DNA from 2 places in the Dactylosporangium sp. CA-139114 genome. Region 2 is predicted to be linked to the other one. Evidence: riboswitches for the same ligand, from Rfam matches in the RefSeq annotation. Region 2 holds a riboswitch; the other holds the start of a gene.
The links. Region 2 has a riboswitch for cyclic di-AMP ahead of ACQP2P_RS39565 (hypothetical protein). Riboswitches for the same ligand answer to the same signal wherever they lie in the genome.
Positions count from the first base shown of each region.

Region 1: another riboswitch for cyclic di-AMP. It lies ahead of ACQP2P_RS05480 (NlpC/P60 family protein); the one in region 2 lies ahead of ACQP2P_RS39565 (hypothetical protein).

Region 1 covers NZ_CP192080.1:1,208,395-1,211,794, forward strand. Annotated here, with positions in the region: gene ACQP2P_RS05475 (methyltransferase domain-containing protein) at 303-1,082, opposite strand; gene ACQP2P_RS05480 (NlpC/P60 family protein) at 1,146-2,027, opposite strand; cyclic di-AMP (ydaO/yuaA leader) riboswitch at 2,092-2,253, opposite strand; gene ACQP2P_RS05485 (ABC transporter ATP-binding protein) at 2,554-3,288, shown strand; gene ACQP2P_RS05490 (ABC transporter ATP-binding protein) at 3,371-3,400, shown strand, end outside.
Region 2 covers NZ_CP192080.1:8,822,752-8,826,151, reverse strand. Annotated here, with positions in the region: gene ACQP2P_RS39570 (diguanylate cyclase domain-containing protein) at 1-1,343, shown strand, start outside; cyclic di-AMP (ydaO/yuaA leader) riboswitch at 1,417-1,556, shown strand; gene ACQP2P_RS39565 (hypothetical protein) at 1,727-2,455, shown strand; gene ACQP2P_RS39560 (SigE family RNA polymerase sigma factor) at 2,881-3,399, opposite strand.

The sequences.
Region 1 (3,400 bases), 2.6 Mb from region 2:
CGACGTCACGGCGCGGTCGGCACGTGCGAGCGGCCATGCCCAGGGCCGTAGCCGCGGAACGCGAGGCGCGAGCCGCGAGGCGCGAGCCGCGAGGCGCGAGCCGCGAAACGAAGGCCGCGAAACGAAGGCCGCGAACGAGGGCCGCGAAACGACGGCCGCGAACGAGGGCCGCGAACGAGGGCCGCGAAACGAAGGCCGCGAACGAGGGCCGCGAGCCGCCAGCCCCGAAACGACGGCCGCGAGCCGCCAGCCGCGAAACGAGGGCCGCGAAAACGGGAGCCGCGAGCCGCGAGCCGGGAGTCTCAGGCGCGCTGGGCGACGACGAAGAGGCGAGGGAACGGCAGGATCGTGCCGAAGGGCTCGCGCGGGTACAGCTGCCGCATTCGCTCCTTGACATCCGCCGTGAACTCCTCCAGATCGGCCCCGGACAAGGCGTCGAGGTAAGGCCGCAGGCCGGTTCCCTTGAACCACTCGAAGACCGGGTCCTCGCCGGGCAGCACGTGGTAGTAGGTCGTCTCCCACGCGTCGACGGTCAGGCCGGCCCCGGACAGCAACCGTACGTAGTCGGCCGCGCCCAGCACCGGCGACGCCGAGCGCGGTCCCGTGGTGCCCGAGGCGCCGCCCAGCAGCGGTGCCCAGCGCTCCCGCGCCGCCACCGCGACCATGCCCGGGTCGAAGGAGAGCGGCACCTGGAAGGCGAGCGTCCCGCCGTCGTCGAGCGCCGCCGCCCACAGCGGCAGCAGCGTCTCGTGGTCGCCGACCCACTGCAGCGAGGCGTTGGCCACGATGACGTCGAGGGAGCCGCGCTGGGGCCGCCACTCGGCCGCGTCGGCGAGCTGGAAGGTCAGCTGGGCGCTGCGGTGCTCCGCGGCCGCCGCGATCATCGCCGGCGAGGAGTCGAGGCCGAGGATCGCCGCGTCCGGCCAGCGGGTCGCGAGGGTGGCGGTCATGGTGCCGGGGCCGCAGCCGAGGTCGACGACGGCGACCGCGGACGTGGTGGGGATGCGGGCCACGAGCTCGCGGAAGGGCCGGGCGCGCTCGTCGGCGAAGCGCTCGTACTGCTGCGGATCCCAGGACGCCATGCCCCAATGATGAAGGGCCGCGGATCGTCGCGATCCGCGGCCCTGCACATCGTCGTCGGGAGCCTAGATCTTGACGCGGCCGTATCCGTAGACGCTGCCGCTGATGTTGGCCTCCCGCACCACGTCGCCCGTATGCGGGGCGTGGATCATCCGGCCTGGCGAGACGTAGATGCCGACGTGGCCGAGGTTGTTCATGAAGACCAGGTCACCGGGGCGGGCCTCCGACGCGGAAATGTGCTGCACGACCTTCCACTGGTCCGCGGCGACGTGCGGCAGATTCGCGCCGACCTGCTTCCAGGCCATCATCGTCAGCCCTGAGCAGTCCCACTGGTCCGGGCCGGCCGAACCCCAGTGGTAGGGCTCACCCTGCTGCGCGTAGGCGAAGTTGATGACCTTCTGGCGTGTGGCGTCGTCGACCTGTGGCGCCTTGACGCTGTTGTACGCCACCTTCTTGGCGCCCGCGTTGGCCGCCTTCCTCTGCAGGTCCTGGAGCTTCTTGACGTCGCCCTCGATCTGCTTGCGCTTGTTCTCGAGGTCGGCCTTCTGCGCGTTCTGGCCCGCGATCGTCTCGTCCAGCTTGGCCTTGGCGGCCTTGTAGTCGTCGATCTCCTTCTGCTGCTGACGCGTGATCTGCTGCAGCATCGACAGCTGGTCCATGAGCGAGCCCGACGACGTCGCGTTGAGGACGAGGTTGAGGTTGCGCAGGCTGCCGTTGGTCTTGAACGCGGCGATGGCGATCTGCTCGACGCCGGCGTTGGCGTTGGCCACGCCGTCCTCGAGCGCCTTCGCGCTGGTCTGCGAGGTGGCCAGGTCGGAGTTGATCTTGTTCCAGGCCTCGATCGTGTGCTCGAGCTCGTCGTTCTGCTTGTCGAGCTGGGCCTCGATCTCGGCGAGCGTCGGGTCGGCGTGTGCGACCGTGGCGGGTGCCATCACAGCGAGTGACACGAACCCGATGAGCAGGGTCCGTAGCGCCGAACGGCGGGCACGATGTCCAGTGGACAAGGGGAGACCCTTCTGCACCGACCGCCTACCGGGTTAGCTGACGGGTTCGGGCGGGAAGAGAGAGCGCCCTACCGCAGTGTTGCGGATTCACCCCAGAGGTATGGGTCCCCGGCTCGATGCGCACGCCCGGAGTGGGTGCGCGCGGAGCTCGATTCGGCGGCGCTTGCCCGGTGCCATCCGGGGTGGATGACGGACTGCCGGGCAGGCCAGCGCCTAACTTAACGTGAGCATCCGCCGGGCGAAAGGCGTGCGTCCCGCTCAATATCTATTACCCCAAAAGTCCGGATTACCGCCGGTTGGCCACCCGTGCCGGACCGTGACATCGGTGCCGGACGGTTACAGATTCGGGGCTTGATTCTCACGCGGGAGCGGGTTAAATACTCCTAACTTCTTACACCGCCGGTGCAAATAGTTCGGGGGTCCGCACGTGCTACGGGTCCAGAACCTCGAGGTCGTCTACGACGATGTGATGCTGGTGTTGCGGGGCGTGAGCCTCGCCGTCCCGGAGGGCCGGATCGTCGCCCTCCTCGGCGCGAACGGCGCCGGCAAGACCACGCTGCTGCGGGCGCTGTCCGGCCTGCTGGGCGTCCACGACGGGGCCGTGACGCGCGGCTGCGTCACCCTGGGCGACACTCCCGTCCACCGTCTGCGCCCCGCCGCGATCGTCCGGCGCGGGATCAGTCAGGTGATGGAGGGCCGGCGCACCTTCGCCGAGCTCACCGTCGAGGAGAACCTGCGGCTGGGTGCCCACACCCGCCGCCGCGGCGCGGCCGAGGCGATGGAGCGCATGTACGCGCTCTTCCCGGTGCTCAAGCAGCGGCGCGCGGCCGTGGCCGGCTACCTCTCCGGCGGCGAGCAGCAGATGCTCGCGATGGGCCGGGCGCTCATGTCCGACCCGAAGTACCTGCTGCTGGACGAGCCGAGCCTGGGCCTGGCCCCGCGCATGGTCGAGCAGGTGCGGGACCTGATCGTGCAGATCAACCGGGCCGGCACCGCCGTGCTGCTGGTCGAGCAGAACGCGGCCATGGCGCTCTCCGTCGCCGAGCACGGATACGTGCTGGAGAACGGCAAGGTCGTGCTCGACAAGCCCGCCGCCGACCTGCTCACCGACGACGACATCCGCGAGTTCTACCTCGGCTCGCACGCCGCCCACTCGTTCCGCGAGGTCAAGCACTACAAGCGGCGGAAGCGGTGGTTGTCGTGAGCGGTCCGGAGCGGAGCGGAGGGGCCGCTCACCATAAGCACAGCTTTCTCGCGGCGGCACCGGAGCTTGCGGAGGTGGCGTCGTGAGTGATGTGCTGAGCTTCAGAGACGTG
Region 2 (3,400 bases):
AGGCGCGCGCGACGCTGCTCGGGACGCGGTACCCGGCGGCGGAGCTCGATGCGTACCTCGGGCGCACGGAGGCGTGGGGGCAGCTGCGGTACCTCCCGCACGAGCGGCACAGCGATCACATCCACTCCTGGGTGCCCGAGACCGTGCCCGGCATCGAGGACGTGCCCGAGGAGGAGCGCTGGCACCCGCTCGACGCCCTGTTCGCCCCGCTGCGGGCGCCCGACGGCGAGCTGGTCGGCATCCTCGGCGTCGACCTGCCCACCGACGGTCGCCGGCCCGGGCCGCTGCAGCGCGAGCTGCTGGAGATGCTCGCCGCGCAGGCCGGCATCGCGATCAACAACGCCAATCTCGTCGAGGCCCTGCAGCGGGAGCGCCGCCACCTGGCCGCCAGCGAAGAGGCCTTCCGGCTGGCCTTCACGGGTGCTGGTACGGGCATGTGCATGCTCGGCCTCGCCGGCGCCACCCAGGCCCGGATGACCCGCGTCAACCCCGCCCTGTGCGAGCTGCTCGGCCGCAGCGAGGCGGAGCTGCTCGAACTGCGCGTCGCCGAGCTCCTGCACCCCGACGACCTCGACATGGCCCGGCTCGCCTTCGCCGCCGCGACCACGGGCAAGGGCACCCAGGTGCGCGACTACGAGGTCCGCTGCGTGCGCGGCGACGGCACGGTGATCTGGGTCGCCACGACGCTGTCCATCGTGGACGGGCCGCCCGCCTTCGGCATCCTGCAGGTCCAGGACATCACCGAGCGCAAGGCGGCCGAGGCCGACCTGGTGCGCCGGGCGTCCCGGGACCCGCTCACGGGCCTGGCCAACCGCGACGCGCTGGCCGCGCCGCTCGCCGCCGCGGTCCGCCGGGCGCGTTCCGGGCGCGGCACCGGGGCGCTGCTCTTCTGCGACCTCGACGACTTCAAGTCGGTCAACGACACGCTCGGTCACGACGCCGGGGACGCGGTGCTCGTCGCCGTGGCCCAGCGGCTGTGCGCGCTCGTGCGGCCCGGTGACACCGTGGCCCGCCTCGGCGGCGACGAGTTCGTGGTGCTCGCCGCCGACCTGCCCGGCACCGACGCCGCCGGCCTGGCCGCGCTCGTCGACCGGGTCGAGCGGGCCGTCTCGGCACCGGTGGTGCACGACGGGCACGTGCTGCGGGTGCGGGTCAGCGTCGGGGCGGCCGTGATCGATGACACGGTGCTCGATGCCGGGGCCGCCCTGCGCCTGGCGGATCGGGCGATGTACCAGGTCAAGGGCGCACGGCACCGGCGCGGGATGACCGATCGTGTGACAGCGCACGGTGAGCGTTCCGGTGCGCCGGGTGGTATCCCGTTGCTGTGGCTGGCCGAGTCCTGAAGTCCCCGTTACTGTCGGGTGGTCTGCCACGGGAGACGCGCCCCGAAACGCGGGGCCACCGGGCAGGCGCCGTCGAGTCGCGACGCTCACTTCGGCGTCGTGAGCCGGGGACCCATCGCAGTCCTTGGGGTGTATCCGTGACCGAGTCACGGTAGGGCGAATCCTCCCGCCCGAACCCGTCAGCTAACCCGGTAGGCGGCACCGGAAGGAGAACTTCTCGTGTTCGTCGACGCCCTGTGTCGTCTTTCCCTCGGACGGGTGATCGCCAGGACCTGACCTGGCCCGTGTCCACCCGCTGACCGTTCGCTTCGCCGCCGCGCGATCCCTCTCGTACCACGGGATCGTGCCGATGGCGTGCGCCCGCATCCGTCTGAGGAATGATCTTGCTGAAACCGTTACCGCGCCAATTCCAGCCGCGCCATCGCCGGCCACTGCTGACCGTCAAACCCGTCGCCGTCTCCGCCGTCGTCCTGTCCGCCACGCTGCTCGCGTCCGGCTCGGCCGGCCACTCCGCCACCGCCACCGCCGGCGCGTCGCGCCCGCCGGTCGCCGCGCCCGCCGCACCCGCGCCGGTGTTCGCCGAGGACGCCTCGCTCGTGCTGTCCCAGCTCGACGGGCAGGCCTCGCTCTCCGGCGCGCCCGCCCCCGCGCCGGCCGCCCCGCCCCCGCCCGCCCTGCCGCGGCCGGTCGCCGGGCTGAACCAGACCCAGATGAACAACGCGGCCGCGATCGTCCGGCAGGGCCGCGCCCAGGGCATGCCCGAGAAGGGGCTCGTCGTCGCGGTCGCCACCGCGATGCAGGAGAGCGACCTGTACAACGTCGCCAGCCCGGCCGTCCCGTCCTCGATGAAGCTGCCGCACGACGCCGTCTCGACCGATCACGACTCGGTCGGGCTGTTCCAGCAGCGCGCGAGCCAGGGCTGGGGCAGCGTGGCCGAGCTCATGGACCCGGCGCACTCGGCCGCGCTGTTCTACTCGGCGCTCGCCCAGGTGTCCGGCTGGCAGAACATGAGCGTCACGGCCGCGGCCCAGGCGGTCCAGCGCTCCGCGTACCCGGGGGCGTACCAGAAGCACGCCGACCGGGCCGCGCAGGTCGTCGCCGCGATCGCCTGAGCCGCCCAGCGAACGGGATCGATGCTCTACTCGTTCTCGTGGGCGGCCATCGGGCGGCGGATTGTCCATCGCGCCGGACGTGTCGGGCAGCGGCTCGTCCGCCGCGCTGGACGTGTCGGGCATCGGCTCGTCCGCCGCCCTGGACGCGTCGGGCATCGGCTCGTCCGCCGCGCTGGACGTGTCGGGCATCGGCTCGTCCGCCGCCCTGGACGCGCCGGGCACCGGGCCGCCCCCCGGCCGCCCCGGCGGCGTGATCGCCACCCCGGCGACGAGCGCGAGCACCGCCGCGGCCACCGCTCCGGCCGCGGCCGTGGCCCGCCGCCGGCGCCGCCGCCCGTCGGTCACCACCCGCCCCAGGTCGACGCGCGAGGCCGGGGCCTCGTCACCGTCGCGCATGAGGACCCGCAGGCCCTCCTCCCAGTCGTTCACCGCGCCCTCCCCGCGTGCTCGGTGGTCTCGGCGAGCAGCCGGCGCATCGTGGCCAGCGCGGCCGAGGTCTGACTCTTGACCGTGCCCGGCGCGCAGCGCAGCGCCCGGGCCGTCTGCTCGACGGACATGTCACAGAAGAACCGCAGCACCAGTACGGCCCGCTGCCGGTCGGGCAGCCGCGCCATCGCCTGCCGCAACTCGAGCCCCGCGGGGATGCCCTGCAGCGCGGCGTCCTCGGCCGGCCGCTCCGGCACCCGGTCCACGAGCGACACGCGCGAGGACCAGCCGCGCCGACGCTCGTCGATGAACCGGTGCACCAGCACGGTGCGCACGTACGCGTCGACGTTCCCGGCCCGCCGGATCCGCCGCCAGCGCACGTACACGTCCGTGAGCGCGCGCTGCACGATGTCGTCCCCGCGCGTCCAGTCCCCGCAGAGCAGGTACGCCGCGCGCCGCAGCCCGGGCAGCCGCGCCCGCACGAACTCGTGGAACTCCTGCTCGACGGCATCCACCATG